Linked DNA regions of Pyrobaculum calidifontis JCM 11548. The protein of the gene in region 2 binds, or shares a complex with, the protein of the main gene of each other region. Links are inferred from orthologs where the notes say so. Each region holds a gene or a part of one and is shown on either strand. Other genes may lie near its edges.

What was found. The genes of interacting proteins can lie anywhere in the genome.
Region 1: rplX (region 2) and rpl7ae share a complex: the UniProt entries of both Methanocaldococcus jannaschii proteins name them as parts of the 50S ribosomal subunit. The link is inferred for Pyrobaculum calidifontis JCM 11548 from one-to-one orthologs.
Region 3: rplX (region 2) and PCAL_RS00915 share a complex: the UniProt entries of both Methanocaldococcus jannaschii proteins name them as parts of the 50S ribosomal subunit. The link is inferred for Pyrobaculum calidifontis JCM 11548 from one-to-one orthologs.

Annotation. Positions count from the first base shown.
Region 1 is NC_009073.1:424,157-427,325, reverse strand. What follows is about bases 305-3,169. They hold rpl7ae (50S ribosomal protein L7Ae), read left to right. Parts: upstream 305-1,444; coding sequence 1,445-1,894; downstream 1,895-3,169. Other genes in these bases: PCAL_RS02385 (arginine--tRNA ligase), read left to right, coding at 2,518-3,169; PCAL_RS02390 (30S ribosomal protein S28e), read right to left, coding at 2,229-2,462; PCAL_RS02395 (50S ribosomal protein L24e), read right to left, coding at 2,044-2,232; PCAL_RS02405 (branched-chain amino acid ABC transporter permease), read left to right, coding at 334-1,413; PCAL_RS02410 (branched-chain amino acid ABC transporter permease), read left to right, coding at 305-332. Outside these bases: more of PCAL_RS02410, read left to right, coding at 1-304. UniProt on the Methanocaldococcus jannaschii protein: Multifunctional RNA-binding protein that recognizes the K-turn motif in ribosomal RNA, the RNA component of RNase P, box H/ACA, box C/D and box C'/D' sRNAs.
Region 2 is NC_009073.1:1,624,123-1,627,510, reverse strand. The notes cover bases 268-3,046. They hold rplX (50S ribosomal protein L24), read left to right. Parts: upstream 268-1,353; coding sequence 1,354-1,740; downstream 1,741-3,046. Other genes in these bases: PCAL_RS09225 (ABC transporter ATP-binding protein), read right to left, coding at 2,899-3,046; PCAL_RS09230 (hypothetical protein), read right to left, coding at 2,437-2,868; PCAL_RS09235 (30S ribosomal protein S4e), read left to right, coding at 1,727-2,440; PCAL_RS09245 (MBL fold metallo-hydrolase), read right to left, coding at 268-1,154. Outside these bases: more of PCAL_RS09245, read right to left, coding at 1-267; more of PCAL_RS09225, read right to left, coding at 3,047-3,388. UniProt on the Methanocaldococcus jannaschii protein: One of two assembly initiator proteins, it binds directly to the 5'-end of the 23S rRNA, where it nucleates assembly of the 50S subunit. Located at the polypeptide exit tunnel on the outside of the subunit.
Region 3 is NC_009073.1:168,184-171,381, reverse strand. What follows is about bases 305-3,198. They hold PCAL_RS00915 (50S ribosomal protein L19e), read left to right. Parts: upstream 305-1,476; coding sequence 1,477-1,920; downstream 1,921-3,198. Other genes in these bases: PCAL_RS00900 (acyl-CoA thioesterase), read left to right, coding at 2,838-3,198; PCAL_RS00910 (50S ribosomal protein L18), read left to right, coding at 1,922-2,539; PCAL_RS00920 (50S ribosomal protein L32e), read left to right, coding at 1,013-1,474; PCAL_RS00925 (30S ribosomal protein S8), read left to right, coding at 579-971; PCAL_RS00930 (30S ribosomal protein S14), read left to right, coding at 384-548. Also shown: more of PCAL_RS00935, read left to right, coding at 1-304. UniProt on the Methanocaldococcus jannaschii protein: Binds to the 23S rRNA.

The DNA.
Region 1 (3,169 bases), 1.2 Mb from region 2 along the record:
TCTTTGCCATTGCGTGGTTCTTAATAGGCGCCGTGACCGGCCTCGCGGGGGTGTACATGGCCATGTTCTTCCCCATGACTGAGGAGCTGGGCTGGCTGAGGCTCGCCCTTGTCTTCGTCGCATCTGTGGTGGGCGGTCTCTCCAACATATTCGGCGGCCTCTTAGGCGGATACGTGGTGGGACTTAGCACAGTGCTAGGCGCAGCATATATCCTGGCCCCCCTCAACGTGCCCATAGAGTTTCAGTTGATCATACCCTTCTCCATCGTCATTGTCATTCTGCTATTCATGCCTCAGGGACTTGTCTCACTCTTAACCAAGCGGGGGAGGTGATATGTTTCTCCAAATTGATGTATTTATAAGAGAGACGGTCGCCATAGCGGCTATATACGCTATATACGTCCTCAGCCTCAACTTAGAGGTGGGGTACCTGGGCCTGCCGCAGTTTGGCAAAGTCATGTTCTTGGCGCTGGGGGCCTTCGCCGTTGGGGGAATTGCCACTAAGGTTGCGCTCCTCCTATACGGCGGCCTTATACAGAGCAGACTTGGGATAAACCCCCTGGCAAACCTCGACGCGTACTGCACCGCCTATCAGTACCAGGCGGCCGATGTGATAAAGGGGATCTTCCTCTCCAATCCCCTGGAGGCTGTGGCGTTCTTCCTTATGGCTCTCATCATAGCCGCCGCGTTGGCGGGGGTGTTCGGCGTAGTGATGAGTTGGCCGGCCATAAGGCTCCGCGAGGACTACCTAGGCATTCTCCTCTTGGTGAGCGCCGAGACTATTAGAGTAATAACCACCTACACCCCCCAGTTGGCCTGCGGGGTCTTCGGTGCCGTGGTGCCGGATCCCTTTGTGTGGATGGGGGAGCTCAGGCCCTGGGGGTACGCCCTCGTCGTCGTCTTGCTCCTCGTGTTGACCTTCTTCGTGGCGGAGAGGCTGGGCAACTCTCCCTTTGGCAGAGCGCTTAGGGCTATCCGCGACGCAGAGACGGCGGCTGCGGTATTTGGAAAAGACATAGTCCGCTTTAGGGTTAGAGTTTTGGCGGTCGCCTCGGCGCTCAGCGGCGTGGCCGGCGCCCTCCTGGCTTTCTACAACAACTTCGTAAACATGGGCCAGTTTGTCCCACTCTACACCTTCTACGCTTGGCTCATGTTGATCATTGGGGGCAGCGGCAACAACGTGGGCGCGCTAGTTGGGGTAGGCATATACTACGCCGCGGATAGGTTGTTGAGCTTGTACAAGGAGGGGATTAGGCAGGTGGTCAACGTGGACCCCGTCTTCTTCCAGTACATGGTCTTCGGCATAGTCGTCATCTTGGTGCTAATGTTTATGCCGCAGGGCGTCGTGGCGGAGCGGCCTGTGAAGACGCTGAAGCGGAGGAGGCTCGAGGAGCTCCGCAGAGAGGCGGCCTAAAGTTTATATATTGGGTTATTTCTAGGGGGCCATGGCGGTGACGATTGACCCAAAGACGTTCTACGCCAACCCTCTGCCGGGGAAGCCGTTCTACGTCAGATTCGAGGTGCCGAGCGACGTGGCTGAGAAGGCGCTGGAGATACTTTCAATTGCGAGGCAGACGGGGAAGATCAAAAAGGGGACTAACGAGACTACTAAAGCCGTGGAGCGCGGCCTTGCGAAACTTGTGTTAATTGCCGAGGACGTGGACCCCCCCGAGGTTGTTGCCCACCTCCCGCTTCTCTGCGAGGAGAAGAAGGTGCCCTACGTCTATGTGCCGTCTAAGGAGAAGTTGGGAAAGGCGGCTGGGATAAACGTGGCCGCCGCGGCCGCGGTGGTAATTGAGGCAGGCCAAGCTGCAGGAGAGCTGGAGGCGCTGGTAAACAAGATCAACGAGATTAGGGCAAAACACGGGCTAAACGCCATCCCGGTCAGACGCTAATTTTTCCCTCACATTTTTACTGCAACTGTCGTTTTGGCGACACTCCACTTGCGAGGAGTACAAAGTGTATAGCTTGTGGCTGATATACATCTACCGATTCACGCCTCGGCGCGTCAACCGGTACTACGGGTATAACGAGGAGAAGTGTACTACTTTGAAGTTTTGGCTTTTTTCTTTCTTACCCATGCAAGTTTTCTGGGGTTTCTCCCGTACTTGACTGCGCTTACGAAGCATTTTCTGCTGCAGAATCTCTGTACTGTGCCGTCGCTTCTTACGTACATTATGCCGTAGCCTGGGGGTATGTCGGCGCCGCAGAAGGAGCACTTGTGGATCTTCATCTTGCCGTAATTCTCCTGGCTTCTCTTTCGGTTTCTCTTAGCATTACAATGTCGCCGAGGCGTACTGGGCCTTTTACGTTTCTAGTGAGTACTCTGCCCTTGTCTCTCCCCTCTAGTACTCTGATCTTCACTTGTGTTACTTCGCCTGCCACGCCTGTCCTCCCCAGTATCTGTACCACTAGCCCGGCTACTGCATCCTCGTATGGCGAGAACTTTACCTCCTCAGCCATAGGCGGCCGTTTGCACGAGTTTTTAAAGTTTTATAAGTGGGAATTACTCGCCTTTGTGGACCCTCTACAGCCTGCTAGGGAGGAGTTTGGGAGAGTGGTGGCCGAGGTGGCGAAGCGGCTTGGCATTGGCGAAGTGCCCGAGGTGGAGAGGGCGAAGAGGTTTGGCTACTTCACTGCGCGTTTCCACAAGTACAAGGTGGATCCCGGGCAGTTGAAGGCGGCGGCGGAGGGGGACTGGGGGCTTGAGTATCTGCAGTGGGTCTCTGCAGATGGCTTGTACCTCAACGCGGAGTTGAACGTGGCCAGGCTGGCCGGGCTTGTGTTCGACGCAGTGGCTGAAATGGGCAGGCGTTATGGGTCAGACGTATGTCCAGGGGGGTCCTTCCTCGTGGAGCACACCTCTGCCAACCCCGTCCACCCTCTGCACATTGGCCATGGGAGAAACGCCATTTTGGGCGACTCGCTGGCGCGGCTTTTGAAGTTCTGCGGCGCTAAGGTGGAGACGCACTTCTACGTCGACGACTGCGGCGTCCAGGTGATGTACGCAGCGATTGGCTACCGCGCCGTTAGGAAGGAGGCGGCGGAGGCCGTGGCTCGGGGGGCTAAGCCGGACTTAGTGGTGGGCTACATATACTCTGCCACAAACGCCGTGGCGGAGATAAATAGACTGAAGAAGGAGCTGACGGCGGCGGGGGAGGAGGAGAAGA
Region 2 (3,388 bases):
TCTTCGTGGAAGTGTTTTATGAAGGCTCTTAGCTCGTCTCTACCGGCGTGAGCGCTGAAGTCAAACCACTCAATTCTCGCCTCGACCTTTATGGTGGCGCCTTCTACCACGGCATGCCCTTTGCTCAAGATTTCGAACCCAGGCGTATTCGGAGCTTGAAACGATGGCAGAAAGATTCCGTTTTTCTTGTTGGCGGCAAGCCGCTTGAAGTAAAACAAGGCGGCTCCCCCCTTTAGCATGCCAGCTGGCGCTATGATTATCGAGGGCTCCTCTGCCGCGCCTTTTCTCACATAGGCGTTTGGCACCTCTATAGCTACCTCAAGCGCCTTCTTGTAAAGTGCCGGATCTCTGACCAAGTGCAGATATCTGCCAATTATCTGGTTAATCTGGCGCGCGAGCCCATCTATGTATATTGGGTAACTATCAAGCTTATTTTTTACTAATGTCAACAGTATTTCTTGGGCTCTTCCAAGGGCGAAGGAGGGTATCAGCACTGTGCCGCCGCCCTCCACTACCTCCCTCACCGCATTTACGAACTCCGTCTCCATCTTGTCTCTAGGCGGATGCGTCGAGGAGGCGTATGTGGCCTCCATAACTACCACGTCTGGGTTCTTTGGTATATTGTACAAGTCGGCCCCCCTCAGCAGATTTGTATCAGACAAGTTAAAATCGCCGGTGAATACCACCGTCGCCCCCTCGACCTCTATAACGCCTATCGCGCTCCCCGGCACGTGGCCTGCGTTATACGTCGTCAACACGGCGTCTCTGCCGATTTCCACCGGCTCGCCATATGTGAGAGGAAAGGCGCTAGACATGACCTCTCTCACCTCTTCTTGGGTGTATGGGAGGTAGTAGCCGGAGAGCTTTATCGCGTCTGCATACATGAGGTCTGAAAGTTCCATAGTCAAAGGCGTGGCATAAAGCGGCGTCTTTGTCGTCACGTAAAGCGTTGGCACACCCCCACTGTGGTCTAGGTGTGCGTGGCTTAAAAAAACTGCAGTAAGATCGCGGGGACGTACGTGAAGTGGGAAAACAGGCCTTCCTTCTGCGTCAAAATTTACGCCGTAGTCTAACAGTATGCCATTGTAGGCCGTCCTTATGAGTACAGCAAGCCTGCCCACTTCGCCAGCGCCGCCAAGGAGTCGCAAAATCACGACGTGGTGGAGGCAAGGGGTAAAATATTTTTTAGAACTAGTAGGGGCGCCTGTGGAAGAGATCGACAAGGCGATAAAGAGGATAATAGAGATCCATGAGAGGATAATAAGACACTTGGATGAGTTAAACCAAGCGTTGCGTAAGTCGGCTAAGAAAACGACGTGATAAACTTTATATATAGTACGCACCGTGTCGGCTATGCCGTTTACTGCGTCAGCACAACCGCGCAAACAAAGGCTGAGTCTATACGCCGCGCCGCTCCACCTTAGGCGAAAACTGTTAAACGCAAAACTATCGCCTGAGCTTCAGAAGAAGCTGGGCGTGAAAAGGTTGCCAGTAAGACGGGGAGATACCGTGTTAATAATGCGGGGAGATTTCAAGGGCGTGACAGGCAAAGTTGTCAAAGTGGATTTGAAGAGGGTGAGAATCTTCGTGGAAGGCGCTACTAGGACCAATAGCAGGGGGCAGACGGTCTACTATCCAATACACCCATCCAAGGTAATGATCGTAGACGTAGATCTGTCGGACAAAGCAAGGCAAAAACTTATAGAGAGGAGGAAGAGGGGCCAGCATGGTTCATCTTAGAAAGTCGCTGGCGCCATATTGGTGGCCAATACCCAGAAAAGCCGGTGGAGTCTGGGCCGTAAGGCCATCAACGGGGCCACATAGTTTGGAATACTCTCTTCCGTTGGCAGTTGTAGTAAGGGATGTACTGCGATATGCAAAAACGCTACGCGAGGCGAGGTACATAATTTCGAGAGGGTACATAAAGGTAGACGGGGTCGTAAGAAAAGACTATAAATTCCCCATAGGGCTCATGGACGTAGTTGAAATAGTGCCAACTGGCGAGATTTATAGAGTGGTGCCAGACGAGGCCAAGTACTACGACTTGAAACCCATACCGTCCAGCGAGGCGGCTCTAAAGCCGCTACGTGTAGAAGGTAAAACCGCCGTAAGCGGCGGCAGAATTCAGCTACACTTTCACGACGGCCGCAACCTGATACTACCGCCCGACGTAGGCCGCCAGATAAAGACCTTTGACACTGTGGTGTACGATTTGGAAAACAAGGCGATTAAGACTCATTTGCCGCTGAGGCTGGGCCAGCTCGCCGTAGTAACTCACGGTGGCAACATAGGATTTGTGGGCCAGTTTTTTGAAGTGGTGTGGACGCTTAAAAGACGTCAATCCGTTGTGGCTCTTAGAAAAGGCGAGGAGGTAAGAAGAACGATCTTAGACTACATAATGGTGATTGGGACAGAAGCCCCAGTAGTAAAAATAAGCTAATCCGCTGGCGGCTGTTGTTCTTCGACGTAGGTCTGCGCCATCTTTTTCGAGAGGAGCTTCTCCTCTGTCTTCCAGAAAATGTCGCCGTAGTAGTCAAGTGTCTTCTCAATATCTGGGGCGCTCACGGCTATAGGCTCGTAAATCTTGACCACGTTGCCTTCCACGACCCACCCTTCCACGATTCCGCCAGACACCCAGTCAAATTTCGCAGATATCACATATCTACGCTCAAACGTTGCCGTTCTTACCCTTATGTACACTGTGGCAACTCCAAACTCCGTGAAGAACTTGGAGACTACCTCCCTATAGCGCTCCCCCGCTCTTGGAGCTGGGACGCGCTCGACGTAAATTACGTCGTCGCGTTTTAAGTCCTCTTCTAAAAGCCTTAGCAATGCGGTTACCGGCTGGCCGCTTCGCTCAATTTTCATAGATGGATTTGCTAAGCCACGTATTAAATGTTAACGCTTTATATGAAGCCAGCAGGCCACGTAGTGGCCCCTCTTTACTTCCACGAGGGGCGGCTCTTCTTTGTCGCACTCGCCCTTTATCATATATGGGCAACGTGGGTGGAATCTACACCCAGTCGGCGGATTGACTAGACTTGGCGGCTCTCCCGGCGGGACTTTACGTATTTTAAGCCTGTTCGTGGGATCTGGATCTGGCAACGCCTCTATGAGCGCCTGAGTGTAGGGGTGAAGAGGCTCCTTTATCACATCTCTAAACGGCCCGTATTCCACCGCCTTACCTGCGTACATTACTAGTAGTTTATCCGCCAAGTACTTGGCCGTGGCTATGTCGTGAGTGATGTACATCATGGCTATGTTGTACTTCGACTGAAGAGACCGTATTAGGGAAAGTATCTCAGCTCTGATAGAGACGTCTAGCATAGACACGGGCTCGTCTGCCACAATGAACCTCGGCCTAGTAATCAACGCCCTTGCAATTCCC
Region 3 (3,198 bases), 1.5 Mb from region 2 along the record:
TCAAATTGGGACTACTCACGAGGAGTGGGCGGCGGAGAACTTGGAGAAGCCGGGCAAGGCGGCTGTGAGGCGGTACGACAAGGTGTACCCCTACATGGTTGAGGTGTTGAGGAGGGGGGACGTGGACGCCATTATCTTGGACAGGTCTATCGCCACGGCGCTTGTGAGGAAGTTCCCCGACTTGAAGATCTCCTTCGAGATCCCCGGCACTGCTGGCTACATCTCCGTGGCTATGCCCAAGTGCGCGCAGGACTTGAAGCTGGTGGTGGACCAGGTCATTGAGAACCTCATGCAGACGGGGAGGCTTGACGAGATTTTCCAGCGCAACTTCGAGCTGTTTCTCCAGTCGTAAAAATTTTTAAAGGAGGCCCTTTTTCCCCTTCGTGCCTTCTACAAAGCCGCCTAAGGAGAGGCCCTATGGGAAGAGCAAAATTAGGTGTCTCAGGTGTGGGACGCGGGAGGCTGTGATTAGGAAGTACGGCCTGTACCTCTGTAGGAGGTGTTTTAGAGAGGTGGCGCCCGTCTTGGGGTTTAAGAAGTACTACTAAAGTTTTTAAAGTGGGCTTTCCCGGGGGCCTATGGTAATGTTGGACCTCCTTTCCAACGCCCTCACGGCGATTAAAAACGCGGAGGCCATGGGCAAGAGGCAGGTGGTGATTTGGCCAGTCAACAAGTTGATATACTACACGCTGAGGGTGTTACAGAGGTACGGCTATGTGGGCGAGATTGAGTACATAGACGATGGGAGGGGTGGGAAGTACGTGGTTCAGCTTCTCGGCAAGATCAACGACATCGGCGCAATTAGGCCCCGCTTCCCGGTGAAGTACAGAGAGATCGTGGAGTGGGAACAGAAGTACCTCCCAGCGAGGCAGATCGGCATCTTGGTGATTTCTACGAGCCAGGGAGTGATGTCGCACTTGGAGGCAAAGGAGAAGAAGATTGGCGGCGTCCTTTTGGCCTACGTCTACTAGGGCCGCCTTTTGCGGCTTTAAGTTTAAATAGGGGGCGTAGTTTGGTAGTCGTGCCTAGGAGGGAGCTTCCTCAGCCACTTAAGAGGCTTTTGAGGCTGAGGTTACAAATGAAGCGGAGGAAGCCGGAGTTTGTCCGGATTGACCAGTGGAGGTACAAGCGTATTGAGGACAGCGGGTGGAGGAATCAGAGGACTTTAGACAACAAGATTAGGAGGAAGTGGAAGGGGTGGCCGAAGCCCGTGGAGGTGGGCTACAGGAAGCCGGCCGCCGTGCGCGGCCTTCACCCAAGCGGCTTTGTGGAAGTCCTTGTCCACAGGCCTGAGGACCTCGCGGGTCTGGACCCCAAGGTGCACGCGGTGAGGATTGGGAGGACTGTGGGGCTTAGGAAGAGGCTGGAGATTGTGAAAAAGGCGAGGGAGCTGGGGTTCTACGTGCTTAACCCCGGCAAAGAGGTGGTGGAGTTGTTGAAGAAAGAGTTAAATACTGCTCAGCCTCAGCAGTAGCCATGGTCGACGTTAAGAGGCTGGCTGCGGAGATCCTCGGCGTTGGGGTTAGCCGGGTGAAAATTTCGCCAGAGGCCGTCGGCAGGCTGGAGGAGGTGGTGACAAAGGACGACGTGCGGGCGCTTATAGACGAGGGCCTTATCTGGGCTGAGCCTGAGAAGGGCAACTCTAGGGGCCGTTGGAGGGAGTTGCACGAGAAGAAGAAGAAGGGTAGGAGGAGGGGCCAGGGCAGTAGGAAGGGGAGGAGGCTGGACGAGGAGGAGGCTTGGGTTAACAAGATGCGGGTCATGCGCAGGTTTTTAAACACTTTGAAGAGGCAGGGGAAGCTGGACCCCGCCACGTGGCGCCAGTTGTATAGAATGGTTAAGGGCAACTACTTCCGCGACCTTAGACACCTTAAGACGTACATAAATGAGCACAAGCTGACGAAGGAGCCTGTGAAGTAACATGGCGAGGGGGGCTAGGTATAAGGTCCCGTTTCGGCGGAGGAGGGAGGGAGTTACGAACTATAGGAAGAGGAGGAAGCTCCTCCTCTCGAGGAAGCCCCGCCTAGTGGTCCGCAAGACCAATAAGCACCTAATTGCGCAGATAGTTATCGCGAGGCCGCATGGCGATGAGACAGTGGTGGGACTTGACACACGTGTCCTCTCCAAGTTCGGCTGGAAGGGCGACGAGAACAACACCTCTGCGGCATACCTGCTCGGCCTAATAGTGGGGTACAAGGCAAGGGCCAAGGGCATCAAAGAGGCTATATTAGACATAGGTCTCCACAGGCCTACGCCTGGGGCTAGAGTCTTCGCAGTCATGAAAGGCGTAATCGACGCAGGGGTGGAGGTGCCACATGGAGAGGAGGTGGTGCCAAGCGAGGAGAGGATAAGGGGAGAGCACGTGGCCGAGTACGCCAAGAGGCTTAAAGAGGAGGCGCCCGAGGCGTATAAGGCCAGGTTTAGCCGGTATCTACAACGCGGCTTGCCGCCGGAGGAGTTGCCGAGCCACTTCGAGGAGGTGAAAAAGAAGATTGTTGAGTACTACGAGCAGAAGTTGGCCAAGGCTGTCGCCCGTTAAATATTTTAACGCGTCTGCTTATTCTCTTGAGTGCCGCCGGAGTGCCGCAGATGTGCGGGCCGATGAAAGGCGGTTCCCCGGCTTTTATGCGGAAAAATTTATTAAGAGCGTAGTACCACTGCCCAGGCCCCGGTAGCTCAGCCCGGTCGGACAGCGTCAGCTGGGCCAAAGCGCCCGCCTCGTAGGCACTCTGCCGAGACAGCGGGAGGTCCCGGGTTCGAATCCCGGCCGGGGCTCCACCGTTTTACATCGACATCGTTACGACGGTAAGCTTAAATGCGCCTAGCTTTGGGGGTCTGTGGACGTGTTGGACACTTTGACGGAGTACGTGGCGTGGGTTTCGCAGCGGCACGTCAACCCTCTGGGGAATCTATACGGTGGATATATGCTCCACTGGCTGGTGGACGCCGGGTCTATTACTGCCATGAAGTTCGCCGAGGGCAACGTTGTGTTGGGGTTTTTGGATAAGACGCATTTTGTCTCCCCGGTGAGGCTGGGCGACTTGGTGACTTACAGGGGGTGGGTGGTCAATGTGCGGAGGAGTAGCATGGGGGTCCTTGTGGAGGCGTACGTCTCTAGGGGCGGCGAGGCGCGTTTAGCCACAGTTGGCAGGATGGTCTTTGTGAAAGTGGATGGGGAGGGGAGGCCCGTCCCCGTCG